DNA from 3 places in the Pseudomonas sp. No.21 genome. Region 2 is predicted to be linked to each of the others. Evidence: predicted binding sites of a transcription regulator. Region 2 holds the regulator's gene; each other region holds the start of a gene.
What was found. Region 2 encodes FliA, which starts transcription of late flagellar genes. Its sites were predicted from a motif close to CTAAAGTTTNNNNNNNNNNNGCCGNTAA; they were not measured.
Positions count from the first base shown of each region.

Region 1 (6,661 bases), on a different contig from region 2:
GACAGCGCACCGGTGCTGGAGAAAGCCATAGCCGAGCAGGCGGGCCTCGGCTGGATCGGCAAGAACACCCTGGTGCTCAACCGCAAGGCAGGCAGCTATTTCTTCCTCGGCGAACTGTTCGTCGACATGCCGTTGCCGGTGGATGCCCCGCACGGCACGGAGCACTGCGGCCGCTGCACCGCGTGCATGGACATCTGCCCCACCGCCGCCTTCGTCGCGCCCTACCAGCTGGACGCACGGCGCTGCATCTCCTACCTGACCATCGAGCTCAAGGGCTCGATCCCGGAAGAGTTGCGCTCGATGATCGGCAACCGGGTGTTCGGCTGCGACGACTGCCAGATGGTCTGTCCCTGGAACCGCTTCGCCCGCCCCACCGACCAGGGCGACTTCCAACCGCGCCATGGCCTGGATAACGCCGCTCTGGCAGAGCTCTTCGGCTGGAGCGAGGAGGAGTTCCTCACCCGCACCGAGGGCTCGCCGCTACGTCGCGCGGGCTATGAGCGCTGGCTGCGGAACCTGGCGGTCGGACTGGGCAACGCGCCCTCGACCATCCCCGTGGTGGAGGCCCTGCGCGCCCGGCGCGAGCACCCCTCGGCGCTGGTGCGCGAACATGTGGAGTGGGCGCTCGCCCGGCACCAGGCGGCCTGACGGGCTCAGGCCTTGATGAAGTGCTCGCGGTAGTGACGCAGCTCGGCGATGGAGTCGCGGATATCGTCCAGGGCCAGGTGGGTGCTGCTCTTCTTCACACCGTCACGCACATGGGGCGCCCAGCGCGCGGCCAGCTCCTTGAGGGTGGAGACGTCGAGGTTGCGGTAGTGGAAGTAGCCCTCCAGCTTCGGCATGTGGCGGTAGAGGAAGCGACGGTCCTGGCAGATGCTGTTGCCACAGATCGGCGACTTGCCCTTCGGTACCCACTGCTCCAGGAAAGCCAGGGTCTGCGCCTCGGCCTCGGCCGCGCTGATGCGGCTTTCCCGCACGCGCTGGGTCAGGCCGCTCTGCCCGTGCTGGCGGGTATTCCACTCGTCCATGCCGGCGAGAATCTCGTCGCTCTGGTGCACGGCGATGGTCGGGCCCTCGGCGAGCACGTTGAGGTCGCTGTCGGTGACGATGGTGGCCATCTCGATGATGACGTCGTTATCAGGGTCAAGCCCGGTCATTTCCAGGTCGATCCAGATCAGGTTCTGTGCGTTCTGCATGTTCGCTCTCCAAGGCAAGGCGCGCATTCTAGCTTAGAGCCAGGCGCGCCGGGCCGCCCGTGCTAAACTCGCCGCCGTTTTCAACCAGTGGAAGTTCCATGGCCAAACGCCACCTCAGTCGCCGGCAAAACTGGCGCATCGAGAAGATCCAGGAAGAGCGCGCCGCCCGTGCGGCAAAGCGTGAATCGCGTGCGCTCGACGAGCTGGAAGGCGGCGACCTCGGCCCCGAACAGACCGGCCTGGTGATCGCCCACTTCGGTGTACAGGTCGAGGTCGAAGCGCTGGAAGGCGAGATCGCCGGCCAGGTATTCCGCTGCCACCTGCGCGCCAACCTGCCGGCGCTGGTCACCGGCGACCGCGTGGTCTGGCGCTCGGGCAACCAGGGCAGCGGGGTGATCGTCGCCCAACTGCCACGCACCAGCGAGCTGTGCCGCCCGGACATGCGCGGCGTGCTCAAGCCGGTGGCGGCCAACGTCGACCTGATCGTCATCGTCTTCGCCCCCCTGCCCCACCCGCACGCCAATCTCATCGATCGCTACCTGGTGGCCGCCGAGCACGCCGGCATCCAACCGCTGCTGCTGCTCAACAAGGCCGACCTGGTGGACGAGGACAACAGCGCGATGCTCGACGCCCTGCTGGGCGTCTATCGCCAGCTCGGCTACCCGTTGCTGGAGGTCTCGGCACACGGCGGCGGAGGCATGGAGGATCTGCAGACGCGCCTCGACGGCCATGTCAGCGTCTTCGTCGGCCAGTCAGGCGTCGGCAAGTCGTCGCTGGTCAACAGCCTGCTGCCTGGCGTCGACACCCGTGTCGGCCCGCTCTCGGAGCTGACGGGCAAGGGCACCCACACCACCACCACCGCGCGCCTGTTCCACTTCCCCGGCGGCGGCGAGCTGATCGACTCCCCCGGCATCCGCGAGTTCGGCCTCGGCCACGTCAGCCGTGACGACGTGGAGGCGGGCTTCATCGAGTTCCGCGACCTGCTCGGCACCTGCCGCTTCCGCGATTGCAAGCATGACCGCGAGCCCGGCTGTGCCCTGCTCAAGGCGCTGGAGGACGGACGCGTGCAGCCACAGCGCATGTCGAGCTACCGGCACATCCTCGAAAGCCTGCCCGAACCCGATTACTGACAGGCAAGGCACCAACGAAAAGGCCACGCGATCGCGTGGCCTCGTTCATTCCGGGCGGCTCTGCGGTCGATCAGGGCTGCTTGTTCTCTTCCATCTTCAGCACGCCGTCTTCGAAGATATTCAACTTCTGCTGCAACTCCTGGGGCTGCAGCGGTGCGGCGCCAGCGGGCGGCGTAGCCTGGGTGCCCGACGCCGCGCCCGGCAGGGCCGGCTGGGTGCCACTGGCGGGCATGGATGGCGGGGCATCGACTTCGGCAGGCGCATTCTGGTCGCCATGGGAGCCTTCGATGTCCCGCTGCGCCTTCTTGGTCAGCACGATGATGTCGATGCGGCGGTTCACCGGATTGAAGGGGTCCTCGCGATCGAACAGTGCCGAGGAGGCGTAGCCGACCACCCGCGCCACCTGATCGTCCGGGTAGCCGCCGGCCACTAGGGTGCGACGCGCGGCATTGGCGCGGCCGGCGGAAAGCTCCCAGTTGCCGAAATCCCCGGTACCCGCGAACGGTTTGGCATCGGTGTGACCGCTGATGCTGATCTTGTTCGGCACGGCCTTGATGGTCTCGGCCATGATCAGCAGGATGTCCTCGAAATAGGGCTGCAGGCGCGCGCTGCCGAGGTCGAACATGGGGCGGTTGGCAGCGTCCATGATCTGGATGCGCAGGCCGTCCTGGGTGATCTCGAAGAGGATCTGGTCCTTGAACTTGCGCAGCTCCGGGTTCTCGTCGACCTTGTTCTGCAGTTCCTGCAGCAGCATCTCGAGACGCTCCTTCTCGATCTGGTCGGCCAGGGTCTCGACCTGCTTGGCGTCGACCTGCTGGTTGGTCGAATCGATGGCCGCTTCCTGCGCGTCGGGCGCGTCCTTGAGTTCCGGATTGAGCGTGCGATCAGGTGCCGGCGTCGGCGTGCCGCCGAGGTCGATCACATAGGGGCTGGCGCTTTCGGTGAAGCCGATGGGGTCCTGGAAGTAGCCGGAAATGGCCTTCTTCTGCTCGGGCGTCGCCGAGGACATCAGCCAGAGCACCAGGAAGAACGCCATCATCGCCGTGGCGAAGTCGGCGAACGCGATCTTCCACGCACCGCCGTGGTGCCCCGCCGCGTACTTCTTGACGCGTTTGACGATGATCGGCTGGTTGTTGTCCATGACTCAGTCTTCAGCTACCGCGCACGGCCTGCTCGAGCTCGCTGAAGCTCGGCCGGTGCGCAGGGAACAGGACCTTGCGCCCGAACTCCACCGCCAGCGAGGGCGGCATGCCGGAAGCCGATGCCACCAGGCAGGCCTTGATGGCTTCATAGACGTTGAGTTCTTCCTTGGCGTCGTGCTCCAGGGACACGGCAAGGGGGCCGAAGAAACCATAGGCCGCGAGAATACCGAGGAAGGTACCCACCAGGGCCGCGCCCACGTGCTGCCCCAGCGCCGACTGCTCGACCTGGCCGAGCAGCGCCATGGTCACCACGATGCCCAGTACCGCCGCCACGATGCCGAAGCCCGGCAGGCCGTCGGCGATACGGTTGACCGCATGGGCCGGATGCTCGAACTCCTCCTTCAGGCTGCCCAGCTCCATGTCGAACAGGCCTTCCAGTTCGTGGGGCGCCATGTTGCCGGAGGACATGATGCGCAGGTAGTCGCTGATGTAGGCGACCATGCCCGCGTCCTTGAGGATCGCCGGGTACTTGCTGAAGATCGGGCTGGCCGCCGGGTCCTCGATGTCGGCCTCGATGGCCATCATCCCTTCACGGCGGCTCTTGTTGAGGATTTCGTAAAGCAGGCGCAACACTTCCAGGTAGAACGCGTGGGTAAACCGCGAGCCGAACATCTTCAGCGACTTCTTCAGCACATGCATGAAGGTGCTGCCCGGGTTGGCCTGGAGGAAGGCCCCGAGCGCAGCGCCACCGATGATCAACACCTCGAAAGGCTGTATCAGGGCACCAATCTTGCCGTGGGAAAGGACATATCCGCCGAGAACGGTGGCGAATACGACGATGATGCCGATTATTTTTGCCATAAAGTGAGACTTGAAGGGTCAGTAATAGGGTTATGAAAACAACCCTTCTAATTATCGGAACTTATGCGCCAGACTATAGCCAGTTAAGGCGAAAAGCCAGTTTGGCTCAACCCGCATGAAGACGCAGATGGCCCTACCACGCACCCTCGACGCCTGGATCAAACAACTGGATGGCGTCCGTCTACCGATCCCGGCCGAGAGTCACGAACGGGTGCGAAGGGCGCTGGGCGACAGCCGCCGTTCCATGCGCGAGATCGCCGACCTGATTCAGGATAGTCCCGCCCTGGCCCTGAGCATCATGCGCGAGGCGAACCGCTCCGGTTCTTCCCTCGACAGCCCGGCAGAAAGCCTCGAAGTCGCCCTCACCCGCCTTGGCCTGAAACGCTCGGAAGAGCTGCTCGCGCGCCTGCCCGCCGTCGACGAAGCCAACATTCCCCCGGCGCTGCGCCAGTTGCAGCTCATCAGCCAGCACGCCTCGCAGCAGGCCAGCGGCCTGTTCGCCGCCCGCCTCGCACGCCTGTGGCAGGAAATCCACTGGAACAGCCTGCTCTTCCTCTCACCGCTGTGGCCGCTGCTGGCGTTGCACCCGCACCTGTTCGCCGCCTGGGAAACCCGCGTCATCGTCCGCGGCGAGCCGGCGCTCAAGGTGGAAGTCGAACTCCTCGGCGTACCGCTGCTCAAGCTGTGCCAGGCCCTGGCCGAGCACTGGAAGCTGCCGGACTGGATCACCTACGGCTACCGCCTGCTCAACGCCGACCGGCGCATGCTGGTCAAGGCCTTGCACATCGCCCGCGACAACGAACACCCGTTGCACCAGCAGCAACTGCTCGACGCCGATCCGGCCCTGCGCCGCTGGCTCACCCAACCCGGCAACACGGTCCTGCTGGCCAACGGTCTGGCCGTCTCCGCCCACGACTCCTGGGCCTGCGACCACAGCCTGCGCTGGCAACGCCTGACCGGCCTCTATATGCAGCTGCCGCTGACCGAGTTGCAGCAGCTCATCCACCAGCACGCCGTGGACAGTGCCCGCAAGCACGCCCGCAGCGACCTCTGGCACCCTGCACAAGCGCTGATCTGGCCCTGGGACTGCAGCCGCTGGCCGACCGAGGAAGTGAAACCGACGCCGCCTCCTGCCGCCGCACTGACCGAGTGGCGCCAGCATTGTGGCCAGTTGCTCAAGGAGCCCAGCGCCTTCGCCAACATCGTCCAGCTCACCGCCTGCGCCCGCGATGCGCTGGCTGCCTGCGGCATGCGCCGCTGCCTGATCCTCCTCGCCGACCGCACCCAGAGCAGGCTGACGGTGCAACAGAGCGCCGGCCTGCCCAAGGAGGCCGCCAGCCTGGCCCTGGACCCCGCGCAGAGCCAGGTGCTGCGCCGCCTGCTCGCGCAGCCCGGGCAACTGCGCCTGACGCCGGAGAACGCCGCGCAGTACTCGGCGCTGTTTCCCGGCAACCTCAAGGCCTTGTTCCCCGCCGACCACCTGTTGCTGCGCTCCATCCCCGCCAATGGCCGGGTCGCGCTGCTGGTGATCGCCGACCAGGGCGGCCAGCCCTTCGCCGACGTGAGCCTCCAGGCATTCGGAAAGACGGTGCAATGCATCGAGCGCGCCCTGACCAGCTTTGCCACGCGCGGCCGCTGACCTTTCCGCTACAATCCGCCTTTTTTCACCCATCCCCGGAGTCTTCAATGTCCGCCTTTACCGGCTTGCCGCTGGTCATCGAACCGGCCGACCTGGCAGCGCGACTCGATGCGCCCGACCTGATACTGGTGGACCTGACCAGCGCCGCGCGCTACGCGGAGGGCCACATTCCCGGAGCCCGCTTCGTCGATCCCAAGCGCACCCAGCTCGGCCAGCCCCCCGCGCCCGGCCTGCTGCCCGCCAAGGCCGACCTCGAAGCCCTGTTCGGTGAACTGGGCCAGCGCACCGACGCCACCTACGTCGTCTACGATGACGAGGGCGGCGGCTGGGCCGGCCGCTTCATCTGGCTGCTGGATGTGATCGGCCACCGCCGATACCACTACCTGAACGGAGGCCTGCACGCCTGGCTGGCCGATGGCCGCGAGACCTCCACCCAGGTCCCGGACGCGGACGGTGGCCCGCTGCCGCTGGTGATCCACGACGAACCCACCGCCACCCGCGAGTACCTGCAAGGCCGTCTCGGCGCCGCTGACCTCGCCATCTGGGACGCCCGTGGCCCCGGCGAATACGCCGGCACCAAGGTCCTGGCGGCCAAGGGTGGCCACATCCCGGGCGCGGTGAACTTCGAATGGACCGCCGGCATGGACCCGCAGCGCGCCCTGCGCATCCGCGAGGACATCGCCGAGATCCTGC
Region 1 is NZ_BAAJNO010000002.1:392,758-399,418, reverse strand. Features, by position in the region: gene queG (tRNA epoxyqueuosine(34) reductase QueG) at 1-648, shown strand, start outside; gene orn (oligoribonuclease) at 654-1,196, opposite strand; gene rsgA (small ribosomal subunit biogenesis GTPase RsgA) at 1,295-2,326, shown strand; gene motB (flagellar motor protein MotB) at 2,397-3,467, opposite strand; gene motA (flagellar motor stator protein MotA) at 3,478-4,329, opposite strand; gene ACYJSS_RS04495 (HDOD domain-containing protein) at 4,445-5,968, shown strand; gene rhdA (thiosulfate sulfurtransferase) at 6,016-6,661, shown strand, end outside.
Region 1: motA (flagellar motor stator protein MotA) is a predicted target of FliA. The motif match lies at 4,381-4,408, and genes of this name have one in related genera.

Region 2 (6,661 bases):
GAGGAGCTGGTGCCGGGCCTGGTGTCGCTGTCGACCCTGCTCAAGGTGCTGCAGGCGCTGCTGCAGGAGCAGGTACCGGTGCGCGACATCCGCACCATCGCCGAGGCCATCGCCAACGTGGCCCCGAAGAGTCAAGATCCCGCCGCTATGGTGGCGGCGGTTCGCGTGGCGCTCGCCCGTGCAATCGTGCAAAGCATTGTGGGACTAGAGCCGGAGCTGCCTGTGATCACCCTGGAGCCCAGGTTGGAACAGATATTGCTCAGTAGCATGCAGAAGGCCGGACAAGGCTCCGAGGATGGCATCCTCCTGGAGCCTGGCATGGCCGAGAAGCTGCAACGTTCCCTGGTGGAGGCGGCGCAGCGCCAGGAGATGCTCGGCAAGCAGGCCATCCTGCTGGTGGCCGGGCCGATCCGGGCGATGCTGTCGCGCTTCGCAAGGCTCGCCGTGCCAACCATGCACGTACTGGCCTACCAGGAAATACCGGACAACAAGCAGGTCACCATAGTCGCGACTGTGGGGCAGAACTAACCGAGGTCACAGGCCATGCAGGTCAAACGCTTCTTCGCTGCGGATATGCGCCAGGCCATGAAACTGGTGCGGGACGAACTGGGCGCGGATGCCTCCATCATCGGCACCCGTCGGGTCGCAGGTGGCGTGGAGATCACCGCCGCGCTCGACTATCCCATGCCGGCTCCCGCGCCGAGCAAGCCCAACCCGGCCCTCGAAGCCGAGCTGCGCCGCACCCAGGCCCGCATCGCCGAGGCCCACGCGGAGCTGAGCAACCGCGGTGGCCAGGCCGACGCCGGCAAGAACCGCCAGCTGATCGCCGACCGCTCGGAGCTGTCCCCGGAAAGCCTCGCCGCCGCCATGCGTTCGTCGCGCCTGGAGCGCCCGTCCGCCGCGCCGGTGGCCCCGTCTCCCGCCGCCGCTCCGGCCAGGCCCGCCGCACCGGCGGCCGCCGACCAGCGCAGCCTGGACGCCATGCGTTTCGAGCTCAATGGCCTGCGTGAGCTGATCGAAGTACAACTCGGCTCCATCGCCTGGGGCCAGATGCAGAGCCGCCGTCCGCAGCAGGCCGGCCTCTGGCGTCGCCTGCAGCGCATGGGCCTGTCCGCCGAACTGTCGCGGGCGCTGATGGAGCGCGTTGCCTCGGTCAAGGACCCGCGCCAGGCCTGGCGCATGGTCCTGGCCCACCTGGCCCACGCCATCCGCACCCCGCAGCAGGAGCCGCTGGAGGAGGGCGGGGTGATCGCCCTGGTCGGCCCCGCCGGCATGGGCAAGACCACCACCCTGGCCAAGCTGGCTGCGCGCTACGTGCTCAAGTACGGCGCCCAGCAGATCGCCCTGGTGAGCATGGACAGCTATCGCATCGGCGCCCAGGAGCAGCTCAAGACCCTCGGCCGCATCCTCAACGTCTCCGTGACCCACGTCGATCCGGGCCAGTCCCTGACCCAGGCCCTGGCGCCCCTGGCGCGCAAGCGCGTGGTGCTGATCGATACGGCAGGCCTGCCGGCAGCCGATCCTGCGCTTAAAATGCAGTTGGAAACGTTGGCCAGCAAAGGGGTCAAAGCCAGGAATTATCTGGTGCTGGCTGCAACCAGCCAGAGCCAAGTGCTAAAGGCGGCCTACCATAGTTACAAGCGCTGCGGTCTTTCCGGCTGCATCCTGACCAAGCTCGACGAAGCGGCGAGCCTGGGAGAGGTTTTAGGACTGGCTATCGGCCAGCATCTCCCGGTAGCCTATCTCGCCGATGGGCCCAGGATTCCGGACGACCTGCAGGTGCCCCGCAGCCACCAACTGGTGAGCCGTGCGGTCAGCCTGCAGACCCCGGAAGACCCCAGCGAAGAAGCCATGGCCGACCTCTTCGCCGGCCTGTACCAGAATCCGGCCCGCCGAGTCGGTTAGAACCCCAGCCACTCCGGATGAGTGGCACGAGCCCGCCAAGTGGCCCAGTCGACGTGAGACAAGGTGTAATAAATGGGTAGTTTGCATCCCGTACAGGTGATTGCTGTGACCGGCGGCAAGGGTGGCGTCGGCAAGACCAATGTGTCGGTGAACCTCTCGCTGGCCCTCGCCGACCTCGGTCGCCGGGTCATGCTGCTGGACGCCGACCTCGGCCTGGCCAACGTCGACGTGCTGCTCGGCCTCACCGCCAAGCGCACCCTCGCCGACGTGATCGCCGGCGAGTGCGACCTGCGCGACGTGCTGCTGCAGGGGCCGGGGGGTGTACGCATCGTGCCGGCCGCTTCCGGCACCCAGAGCATGGTGCAGCTTTCGCCCATGCAGCACGCCGGCCTGATCCAGGCCTTCAGCGAGATCAGCGACAACCTCGATGTGCTGGTGATCGACACCGCTGCCGGTATCGGCGATGCGGTGGTCAGCTTCGTGCGTGCGGCGCAGGAAGTGATAGTGGTCGTCTGCGACGAACCCACTTCCATCACCGACGCCTATGCTTTGATCAAGCTCCTCAACCGCGACTACGGCATGAGCCGTTTCCGCGTATTGGCCAACATGGCACACAGTCCACAGGAGGGTCGCAACCTCTTTGCTAAGCTGACAAAAGTGACTGATCGCTTCCTGGATGTGGCCTTGCAATACGTCGGTGCGGTGCCCTATGACGAGTCCGTACGCAAGGCCGTGCAGAAGCAGCGCGCGGTTTACGAAGCCTTCCCGCGCTCGAAGTGCGCCCTGGCGTTCAAGGCGATAGCCCAGAAGGTGGATAGCTGGCCCCTGCCGGCGAACCCACGCGGTCATCTGGAGTTCTTCGTCGAGCGCCTGGTGCAGCAACCGATCGCGGATTCGGCCATATGACACCCGCTAGTGGACTTCGTATGTACAACAAGGCACAGGCTAGGGATTCCCAGCACCAGCTGATCGAGCGCTACGCGCCGCTGGTCAAACGTATCGCCTACCACCTGCTGGGCCGCCTGCCGGCCAACGTGCAGGTGGAGGACCTGATGCAGGCCGGCATGATCGGCCTGCTCGAAGCCTCGAAGAAATACGATTCCAGCAAGGGCGCCAGTTTCGAGACCTACGCCGGCATCCGCATCCGCGGTGCCATGCTCGACGAAGTGAGGAAAGGGGACTGGGCACCACGTTCGGTCCACCGCAACACCCGGATGGTGAGCGATGCCATCCGGAAAATTGAGGCGAGAACCGGGCGAGACGCTAAAGATCAGGAAGTTGCGGCCGAACTTGGATTGAGTCTCGAAGATTACTACGGCATCCTGAGCGACACTTTGGGCAGTCGCCTGTTCAGCTTCGACGACCTGTTGCAGGACGGTGAGCATGGCGCGACGCACGAAGATACCGGAGTCACCCATCTCGAACCTTCGAATGATCTGGAAGACGAACGCTTCCAGGCGGCGCTGGCTGACGCCATCGCCAATCTGCCGGAACGAGAGCGCCTGGTACTGGCGCTGTATTACGACGAAGAGCTGAATTTGAAGGAAATCGGCGAAGTGCTGGGGGTCAGTGAATCGCGTGTGAGCCAGTTGCACAGCCAATGTGCTGCGCGTTTGCGGTCGCGGCTGGGCGAGTGGCGAGCACACTGATCGGCACGCCGGTTTTTCGATTGATCGACGCCCCCGTTATTCGGGGGCGTTTAGGACTGTACGGAGGTCGATTTGGACAAGAACATGAAAATCCTCATCGTGGACGATTTCTCGACGATGAGACGCATCATCAAGAACCTCCTGCGTGACTTGGGTTTCACCAATACCGCAGAGGCCGATGATGGCACCACCGCTCTACCCATGCTGCACAGTGGCAATTTCGATTTCCTGGTCACCGACTGGAACATGCCCGGCATGACCGGGATCGATCTGTTGCGCGCCGTGCGTGCCGACGAGCGCCTCAAGCACCTGCCGGTGCTGATGGTGACGGCCGAGGCCAAGCGTGACCAGATCATCGAAGCGGCCCAGGCCGGTGTGAATGGCTATGTGGTCAAGCCTTTCACCGCCCAGGTGCTCAAAGAGAAGATCGAGAAGATCTTCGAACGGGTCAACGGCTGATGCCAGTCGCGAGGACGCCATGGACCAGAAAGATTCCCAATCGGGAGACCTAGAGTCGACCCTGAAAAACCATGCGCGCGAGCTGGTCGAGACCCTTGAAAAAGGCAATTTCGGCGATGCCGTGCAACTCATCCATGAACTCAACAAGGTCCGTGACCGTGGGCTTTACCAGGAAGTCGGCAAGCTGACGCGCGAGCTGCACACCGCGATCGTCAACTTCCAGATCGACCCGCATCTGCCCCACGCCACCGAGGTCTCGCAGATCGCCGATGCCACCGATCGTCTCTCCTACGTGGTGAAGATGACGGAGAAGGCTGCCAACCGGACCATGGACCTGGTGGAGGAGAGCGCGCCGCTGCTCAACGGGTTGGGCGACGAAGCCCAGAGCCTGGGTGAGGAGTGGGGCCGCTTCATGCGTCGGGAAATTGGCGCGGATGCCTTCCGCGACCTGGCCAAGCGTATCGAGACCTTCCTTGCTCGCAGTCAACGCGACACCGAGCAGCTTTCGTCCAGAATGAACGACATCCTTCTCGCTCAGGACTACCAGGACCTGACGGGGCAGGTGATCAAGCGCGTTACCCAGTTGGTCACCGAAGTCGAGAGCAATCTGGTGAAACTGGTACTGATGGCCAGCGACGTCGATCGTTTCGCCGGCATCCAGCACGACCGTGCGGAGCTCGTGGCTGAAAAAGAAAAACAAAAAGAGCCTTCCAGGGGTGAAGGTCCGCAGATCAATGCCGATAAGCGTGATGATGTCGTGTCCGGTCAGGTCGATGTCGATGATCTGTTATCCAGCCTTGGATTCTAGGGAGCAACCGAATGAGCTTCGACGCCGATGAAGAAATCCTCCAGGACTTCCTGGTTGAGGCCGGCGAAATATTGGAGCAATTGTCCGAACAGCTGGTCGAGCTCGAGAGCCGTCCGGACGATATGGATCTGCTCAATGCCATTTTCCGCGGCTTCCACACGGTCAAGGGCGGTGCCGGTTTCCTCCAGCTGAATGCGCTGGTGGAGTGCTGCCACATCGCCGAGAACGTGTTCGACATCTTGCGCAAGGGTGAACGCCGCGTGACGGCGGAGCTCATGGACGTGGTCCTGCAGGCGCTGGACACCGTCAACGAGATGTTCAGCCAGGTGCGTGAGCGTGCCGAGCCGACGCCGGCCACCCCCGAACTGCTCGCCGCCCTGGCGCGGCTGGCCGAGCCGGGTGGCGACGACGAGGAATCGCCCGCTGCCGAGCCGGAGTACGAGCCCGAGCCTGAACCTGTCGCCGAGGCCGCTCCCGCTGTATCCGGCGACATCACCGACAGCGAGTTCGAGCAACTGCTGAACGTGCTCGACGCGCCAGCTGCCGAAAGCCCCGTATCGCCTGCCGCCGCCGCTGCCGGCAGCGACGAGATCAGCGACGACGAATTCGAAGCCTTGCTCGACCAGTTGCATGGCAAGGGCAAGTTCGTTGCCGAGCCGACGGAAGCCGCCGCGCCGGCGAAACCGGCCGCACCTGCGCCTGCCGCACCGGTTGCCGGTGGGGGCGACGAGATCAGCGACGACGAGTTCGAAGCGCTGCTCGACCAGTTGCACGGCAAGGGCAAGTTCGCTGCGACGGAAGCCGCTGCACCGGCTGCCGCCGCGCCCGCCCCGCAGGCGGCTGCACCCGGTGCCGGTGCCGGCGACAACATCACCGACGACGAATTCGAAGCGCTGCTCGATCAACTGCACGGCAAGGGCAAGTTCGTTGCCGAAGCTGCCGAGGTCGCGCCTGCCAAACCCGCTGCACCGGCCAAGCCCGCTGCCGCACCGGCCGCCAAGCCTGCTGCCGCCGCGAAGCCGGCGGCTCCGAAGGCCGCCGAGCCGCCCAAGCCGGCTGCCAAACCCGCAGCGGCGCCTGCACCGGCGGCGGCCGACAAGGCCGCGTCTCCCGCCAGCGAAGCCGAGACCACGGTGCGCGTGGACACCGCGCGCCTGGACGAGATCATGAACATGGTCGGCGAACTGGTGCTGGTGCGTAACCGCCTGGTGCGCCTGGGCCTCAACAGTGGCGACGAGTCCATGGCCAAGGCCGTGTCCAACCTCGACGTGGTCACCGCCGACCTGCAGACCGCCGTCATGAAGACGCGCATGCAGCCGATCAAGAAGGTCTTCGGCCGCTTCCCGCGCCTGGTCCGCGACCTGGCGCGCAACCTGAAGAAAGAGATCAACCTCGAGCTGGTGGGCGAGGAGACCGACCTCGACAAGAACCTGGTCGAAGCCCTGGCCGACCCGCTGGTCCACCTGGTGCGCAACGCCGTCGACCACGGTGTCGAGACGCCCGAGGAGCGCGAGGCCGCCGGCAAGCCGCGTACGGGCCGCGTGGTGCTCTCCGCCGAGCAGGAAGGCGACCACATCCTCCTGATGATCACCGACGACGGCAAGGGCATGGATGCCAACATCCTCCGCGCCAAGGCGGTGGAGAAGGGGTTGCTGGACAAGGACGCTGCCGACCGCCTGACCGATCTGGAGTGCTACAACCTGATCTTCGCCCCGGGCTTCTCGACCAAGACCGAGATTTCCGACGTGTCCGGCCGTGGTGTCGGCATGGACGTGGTGAAGACCAAGATTTCCCAGCTCAACGGCACGGTCAACGTGTTCTCGCAGAAGGGGCAGGGCTC
Region 2 is NZ_BAAJNO010000014.1:102,471-109,131, forward strand. Features, by position in the region: gene flhA (flagellar biosynthesis protein FlhA) at 1-528, shown strand, start outside; gene flhF (flagellar biosynthesis protein FlhF) at 544-1,905, shown strand; gene fleN (flagellar synthesis regulator FleN) at 1,978-2,811, shown strand; gene fliA (RNA polymerase sigma factor FliA) at 2,808-3,554, shown strand; gene ACYJSS_RS25770 (chemotaxis response regulator CheY) at 3,639-4,013, shown strand; gene ACYJSS_RS25775 (protein phosphatase CheZ) at 4,033-4,821, shown strand; gene ACYJSS_RS25780 (chemotaxis protein CheA) at 4,833-6,661, shown strand, end outside.

Region 3 (6,661 bases), on a different contig from region 2:
AGCGCCGCGGCCGGCGCTTGCGCCTGCTGGTGGGCGACAACGGCCGGGGCGCCGTGCAGCCGCCACGGCCCGGCATCGGCCTGCGTTCCATGCTGGAGCGGGCGCGCTGCCTGGGCGGCGACCTGCGCCTGCGCACCCGCGCCGGCGGCGGCTGGCTGGTGCGCCTGAGCATTCCCCTGGGCGAAGCCTGAACAACCTGGAGAACCTGCGATGAAGATCCTGCTGGTGGACGACCATTCCGTGGTGCGCCAGGGCTACGCCAGCCTGCTGCGCGGCCTGCTGCCCGAGGTGGAGGTGAGCGAGGCGGCCAGCGGCGAGCAGGCCCTGCACCTGGTGCACGACAGCATTCCCAACCTGGTGGTGATGGACCTCTCGCTGCCGGGCATCAGCGGCCTGGAGACCACCCGCCGGCTGCGCCAGCGCCTGCCGCAGCTGCGCGTGCTGTTCTTCAGCATGCACGACGAGCTGCCCCTGGTGCGCCAGGCCCTGGACGCCGGTGCCGCCGGCTACATCACCAAGAACTCCGCGCCCGAGGTGCTGGTGGAAGCGGTGCGGCGCATCCTCGCCGGGCACGCCTACATCGAGCAGCCCCTGGCCACCCAGCTCGCCTGCCACCCGGCGCACCAGGCCGGCGACCCGCGCCTCTGCGGCATGACCCAGCGCGAGCTGGAGATCTTCACCATGCTCGCCCGCGGCATGCCCGCGCGCAGCATCGCCGAGCACCTGTGCATCAGCGCCAAGACGGTTTCCAACTACCTGACGATGCTCAAGAACAAGCTGCAGGTCAGCTCCCAGGCGGAGCTGGTGCACCTGGCCATCGATACCGGGGTATTGCGGCTGGGGTGATAGGGCAGGGCATCGGCTCTGCTGTGACGACTTGAGCTGAGGACTCGACAGGATGAGTGCGTGCCGTAGGGTGTGCCGTGCGCACCGCCGCACGGTGCCTCCGGCGAGCTCCCGGTGCGCGCAGCACACCCTACGTCCGAAGTGAGCGACGGTTGCATGTTCCGAGGCCAGATGGGGGCCAAAACATGATCTAGGAGCGTGGATGTTTACTCGCGCGGACATCCCGGCTGCAACCGCTCCCACAGCCCCCGCCAGGCTATTCCACCTCAGGTCTTCAGCTGGCTGGCGAACTGCCCCACGGCGCTGACCACGCGCTGGGCGCCGTCCTGGATCTCGACGATCACCGAGCCGGCCTCGTTGGCCAGGTTCAGCCCCTGCTCGGCGTGCTGGCGGCTGCTGGACATGCTGTCCACCGCCGCCTGGGCCAGGCTCTGGTTCTGCTGCACCACCTCGACGATCTCCTCGGCCGCCTGGCTGGTGCGCCCGGCCAGCTGGCGCACTTCGTCGGCGACCACCGCGAAGCCGCGGCCCTGCTCGCCCGCGCGGGCCGCCTCGATGGCGGCGTTGAGGGCCAGCAGGTTGGTCTGCGAGGCGATGCCGCTGATGGTCTTGATGATCGAACTGATCAGTTGCGACTGCTTGTCCAGCGCCTCGATGCCTTCGGCCGCTTCCTGCACCTGGTTGGTGATCAGGCGCATGACGTTGACCGTCTGGCTGACCACCGAGGCGCCTTTCTGTGCGGTGGCGTCGGTCTGCTGGGAGGTGCTGTAGGCGATGTTCGCCGCCTCGGCCACGGCCTGCTCCTGGTTCACCTGGTCGGTGATCACGGTGGCGAACTTCACCACCTTGTAGAGCTGGTCGTTGGTGTCGTGCACCGGGTTGTAGGAGGCCTCCAGCCAGACATCGCGGCCGTGGGCGTCGATGCGCTTGAAGCGGCCGACGACGAACTCGCCGCGCAGCAGCTTGGCCCAGAACTCCCGGTAGCCGGCGGAGCTGGACTCCTCCGGATCGCAGAAGACGCTGTGGTGCTTGCCCTTGATCTGCTCCAGGCGGTAGCCCATGGCATCGAGGAAGCGCTGGTTGGCGTTGAGCACCTCGCCCTTGAGGTTGAACTCGATGACGGCGGTGGAGCGCAGCAGGGCGTTGATCAGGCCTTCGTGCTCCTTGGCGGTCTCGATGGTCCGGGTCAGGTCGTTGGCGCACACCACCACGCTCTGGATCTGCCCGCGTCCATCGCGTATCGGTTGCCAGATGCAGCGCAGCCAGGCCTCGCGGCCGTCGCCGCGGAGCAGCCGGTACGCGCCGTTGAAGTGCTCGCCGTTGGCCAGGCCCTGGCGCATCTTCAGGTAGTTGGGGTCGCGGTGGAAGGTCTGGGGGATGAGCTCTTCGAGCGTGCGGCCGATGATGGTGTCACTGCGGTACTGCAGCACATTGAGGAAGTTTTCGTTGACGGACAGGATGCGACCCTGGAGGTCGATCTCCATCACCAGCATTTCCTGGAAGATGGATTCCTTGATCTGCTGGGCTCGGGCGTTTTCCTCCCGAAGGTGCTCCAGCTCCTTTTTCAAGCGCGTGTTGAACATGGTCGGAACCCGTTGGCTGAGAGTGTGGAACTGCTTGGTCAGCGCATCGGCCCTGCCGGTACTTTCTTAAGGGGCTGGCGAACAATTCGACGGGGCGCGGCTTGAAAAGTGTAGACGCGCCCCGCCCGAACATCATTTTTCCCAATCCACCGGGCATTCCCGGCAGCCTTCCATGTTCACCCCCTGGAACGACGCGTAGTGGCGACGGGCGCCGCTGAGGTCGGCGTTCTCCAGGTTGGCGTCGCCCAGCTTGGCTTCCTGCAGGTTGGCGTCGTTGAGGTGGGCGCCCTTGAGGTCGGCGCGGCTGAGCCAGGTCATTTCCAGGTCGGCGGCGCTGAGGTTGGCGTCGTGCAGCCTGGCGCCGGAGAGGCGGGCGAACTCCAAGTAGGCGGCGGTCAGGTCGGCGCCCTTGAACTGCGCGCCCTGGCCGAACAGGCCCCAGCCCTGCACCGCCACCAGGCGGGCGCCGCTGAGGTTGGCCAGGCGCAGGTTGCTCTGCTGCAGGCTGGCGCGGGTCAGGTTGCTGCCCACCAGTCGGGCTTTCTCCAGGTTGGCCAGGTCGAGGTTGGCGTGGCGCAGGTCGGCGCCGGAAAGATCGGCCCCGGCCAGGTTGATCTTGTGCAGGTCGAGGTTGCGCAGGTCGGCATTGCGCAGGTCGGCGCCGGGGCACTGGCTTTCCGGCTCCAGGCGGCAGCCGCCGATTACCCGGACGGCATCCTCGGGGGTGGCCTCGGCTTGCGGGGCGGGGGCCTGGGCCCAGGCGAGCCCGACGACCAGCATCAGCAGGGGAAGGAACATGGGCAGGTAGTTCATGACGGCTCCTGGTGCGTGGCAGGGGAGTCGGCGCGCCCGCAGGCGCGCCGGGGAGGGTCAGCGGCTGGCGGTCTTGTTGTCCCAGCTCGGCAGCTTGAACACCCAGAACGAGCCGCCCTGGGCCACCGGCTTGGTCAGCTCGGCCATGTCGCCGCCCCACAGCGGCACGGCGCCGCCGTAGCCGACGGTCACGCCGATGTACTGCTCGCCGTCCTGTTCCCAGGTGATGGGCGGGGAGACGATGCCGCTGCCGGTCTGGAACTTCCACAGCTCCTTGCCGGTTTTCGCGTCGAAGGCCTTGAAGAAGCCGTCGCCGGTGCCGGTGAACACCAGGTTGCCCTTGGTGGCCAGCACGCCGGCCCAGAGCGGCAGGTGCTCGTTGTGCTCCCACACCACCTTGCCGGTGGTCGGGTCCATGGCGCGCAGGCTGCCGACGTGGTCGTCGTACATGCGCTTGATGCGGAAGCCCATGCCCAGGTAGGCGGAGCCCTTCTTGTAGTTCACCTCCTCGGTCCAGTAGTCCTCCTTCCAGTTGTTGGCCGGCACGTAGAACAGGCCGGTGTCCTGGCTGTAGGCCATCGGGTTCCAGTTCTTGCCGCCGAGGAAGGGCGGGGAGACCTCGACCGCCTTGCCGTGCTTCTGGCCCGGCTCGGGCAGGGGCGGGCGCTGGCCTTCGTTCTCCACCGGGCGGCCGGTCTTCAGGTCGATGTGGCTGGCCCAGGTGATGTTGTCGACGAAGGGGAAGGCGTTCTGCAGCTTGCCGTTGGTGCGGTCCACCACATAGAAGAAGCCGTTGCGGTCGGCGTGGGCGGTGGCTTTCACCACCTTGCCGTCCTTGCCCTTGTAGTCGAACAGCACCAGCTCGTTGTTGCCGGAGAAGTCCCAGGCGTCGTTCGGGGTGTGCTGGTAGAACCACTTCACCTCGCCGGTGCTCGGGTCCACGCCCACCTGGCCGGAGGTGTAGAGGCTGTCGTAGTCGTGGGGGTTGCCGCCCTTGGCGGTGCGCGCCCAGGTGTTCCAGGGGCCGGGGTTGCCGGCGCCGACGATGATGGTGTTGGTCTCGGCGTCGAAGCTGGCGCTCTGCCAGGGGGCGCCGCCACCGTGGCTCCAGGCCTCGACCTTGCCGGTGGGGGAGTTCTTGTCGTCCGGCCAGGAGGGCGCCTTCACATCGCCCGTGGGGGTGCTGTCCTTGCCATTGAGGCGGCCCATGTGGCCCTCGACGAAGGGGCGCATCCAGACTTCTTCGCCGGTGTCCGGGTCGCGGGCGTAGAGCTGGCCGACCACGCCGAATTCGTCACCGGAGCTGCCGTGGATCAGCAGCGTCTTGCCGGTCTTCTGGTCCTTGATCAGGGTCGGGGCGCCGGTCATGGTGTAGCCGGCGGTGTGATCGCCGAACTTCTTGTTCCACACCACCTTGCCGGTGTCCTTGTTCAGCGCCACCAGGCGGCCGTCCAGGGTGCCGAAGAAGATCTTGTCGCCGTAGATGGCGGCGCCGCGGTTGACCACGTCGCAGCAGGGGCGGATGTCGTCGGGCAGGCGGTGGTTGTAGACCCACAGACGCTTGCCGGTCTTGGCGTCAAGGGCGAACACGCGGGAATAGGAGCCGGTGACGTAGACCACACCGTCGCGCACGATCGCCTGGGATTCCTGGCCGCGCTGCTTCTCGTCGCCGAAGGAGTAGGACCAGGCCGGCACCAGCTTGAACACGTTCTGGTCGTTGACCTGGGCCAGGGGGCTCCAGCGCTGGGCGTTGGTGCCCATGCCGTACTGCAGCACGTCCTTGACCGAGACATGGTCGTTGGCGATGTCTTCCCAGGTCACGTTGGCGGCGAAGGCGCTGGCGCTGGCGGCGAGGCCACCGGCGAGCAGGAGGCCCTTGATGGCGAGGCTGAGCGGGCTGGCGGGTTGGGGGTGCGATCTTGTTGTCATGTGTGCGGTTCCCGTGGTCGTTGTGGACCAGTGCGCCACCTGGCGTCCTGGCGCTTCGAATACTGGAAGCGCCACCGCCTGCGGGATACGGAAAAACTCCCGCGCTTGCCGGGAAAACTTCCCAGTGCGGGCATGACTTGGAAGTGCTGCCAAAGCGCCTCGATACACCTCCGCCCGGCTTGCTACCAAGGGAGTAGGGCGCGGCCACCAAAGCAGCATTCGGCCCTGATCGGGCGCTCCTTACCATCCTCGTCACCACGCTCCTGCCGAGCGTTCGCCTTGCCCAGCATCTCGAAGAGGATGGAAGTCATGAATAACAAGAACGCCCTGCGTGGCCTGATGTTCCTTGCCGGTCTGAGCCTCACCGGTCTTGCCCTGGCCCATGGCGATGTCGTGCCGCAGGCCGTCAACACCGATGGCCTGGAGCCCCTGGGCAAGGAATGGCGTGACACCAACCCCTACCGCGCGCCCTATGAGAAGAACGCCCTGGCGGTGGAGATCGGTTCCTCGGCCTACAACCAGAACTGCGCCCGTTGCCACGGCCTGGAAGCCAAGTCCGGTGGCATCGCCCCCGACCTGCGCCTGCTCGAAATCAGCGCCGACGGCGACGAGTGGTTCAAGGAGCGCGTGATCAACGGCGCGGTGCGCGACGGCGCGGTGTACATGCCGAAGATGGCCGACTTCCTCAGCCAGGAAGCGCTCTGGGCCATCCGCTCCTACCTGGAAAGCGTCCACGTCGAAGAGTGATCGCCATGCGCCTGCTCGCCCTGCTGTGCTGGTTGCTGTGCCTGCCGCTGGCGCAGGCGCAGGTCCGCCCCTATGACGACATCCTCGCCTCGGGGGTGCTCAAGGTCGCGGTCTACGAGAACTTCCCGCCCTACAGCTTCCAGCAGGACGGCCAGGCCCGCGGCGTCGACGTCGACCTGGCCAATGCCCTGGCCGCAGCGCTGGGGCTGAAGGCCGAGCTGATCTGGGTGACCCCCGGCGAGAAGCTCGACGACGACCTGCGCAACTACATCTGGAAGGGCCACTACCTGCGCCCCAAACTGCTCGCGGACCTGATGCTGCGCGTGCCCTACGACCGCGACTACACGGCGCGGCGCAACGACGTGGGCGAGCTGGTCAACGAGCAGGTGGTGATCTTCGCCCCCTACCAGCGCGAGCGCTGGCACCTGGTGCACGACGCCCGGCGCCTGCCGGTGGTGGACAGCATCGGCGTGTTCCGCCTGCACCCCATCGGCGTCGAGCTGGAGAGCGTGCCGTCCTTCTACCTGACCTCGGTGTTCAACGGCCAGCTCAGCGCCAACACCCGCCACTACCCGAGCCCGGCCGCCGCCTTCGCCGCCCTGCAGGGCGCCGAGGTGGATGCGGTGATGGCCCTGCGCGGCGAGCTGCAGTGGCTGCTGCACGAGGCCGCCGACCCGGCGCTGAAGTCCTCCGACACCACCTATCCCAACCTCGGCCAGCCCCTGTGGGACATCGGCATGGCG
Region 3 is NZ_BAAJNO010000028.1:8,185-14,845, forward strand. Features, by position in the region: gene ACYJSS_RS30335 (HAMP domain-containing sensor histidine kinase) at 1-191, shown strand, start outside; gene ACYJSS_RS30340 (response regulator) at 211-846, shown strand; gene ACYJSS_RS30345 (methyl-accepting chemotaxis protein) at 1,113-2,429, opposite strand; gene ACYJSS_RS30350 (pentapeptide repeat-containing protein) at 2,562-3,242, opposite strand; gene exaA (quinoprotein ethanol dehydrogenase) at 3,300-5,171, opposite strand; gene pedF (cytochrome c-550 PedF) at 5,481-5,918, shown strand; gene ACYJSS_RS30365 (substrate-binding periplasmic protein) at 5,924-6,661, shown strand, end outside.
Region 3: ACYJSS_RS30345 (methyl-accepting chemotaxis protein) is a predicted target of FliA. The motif match lies at 2,473-2,500, and genes of this name have one in related genera.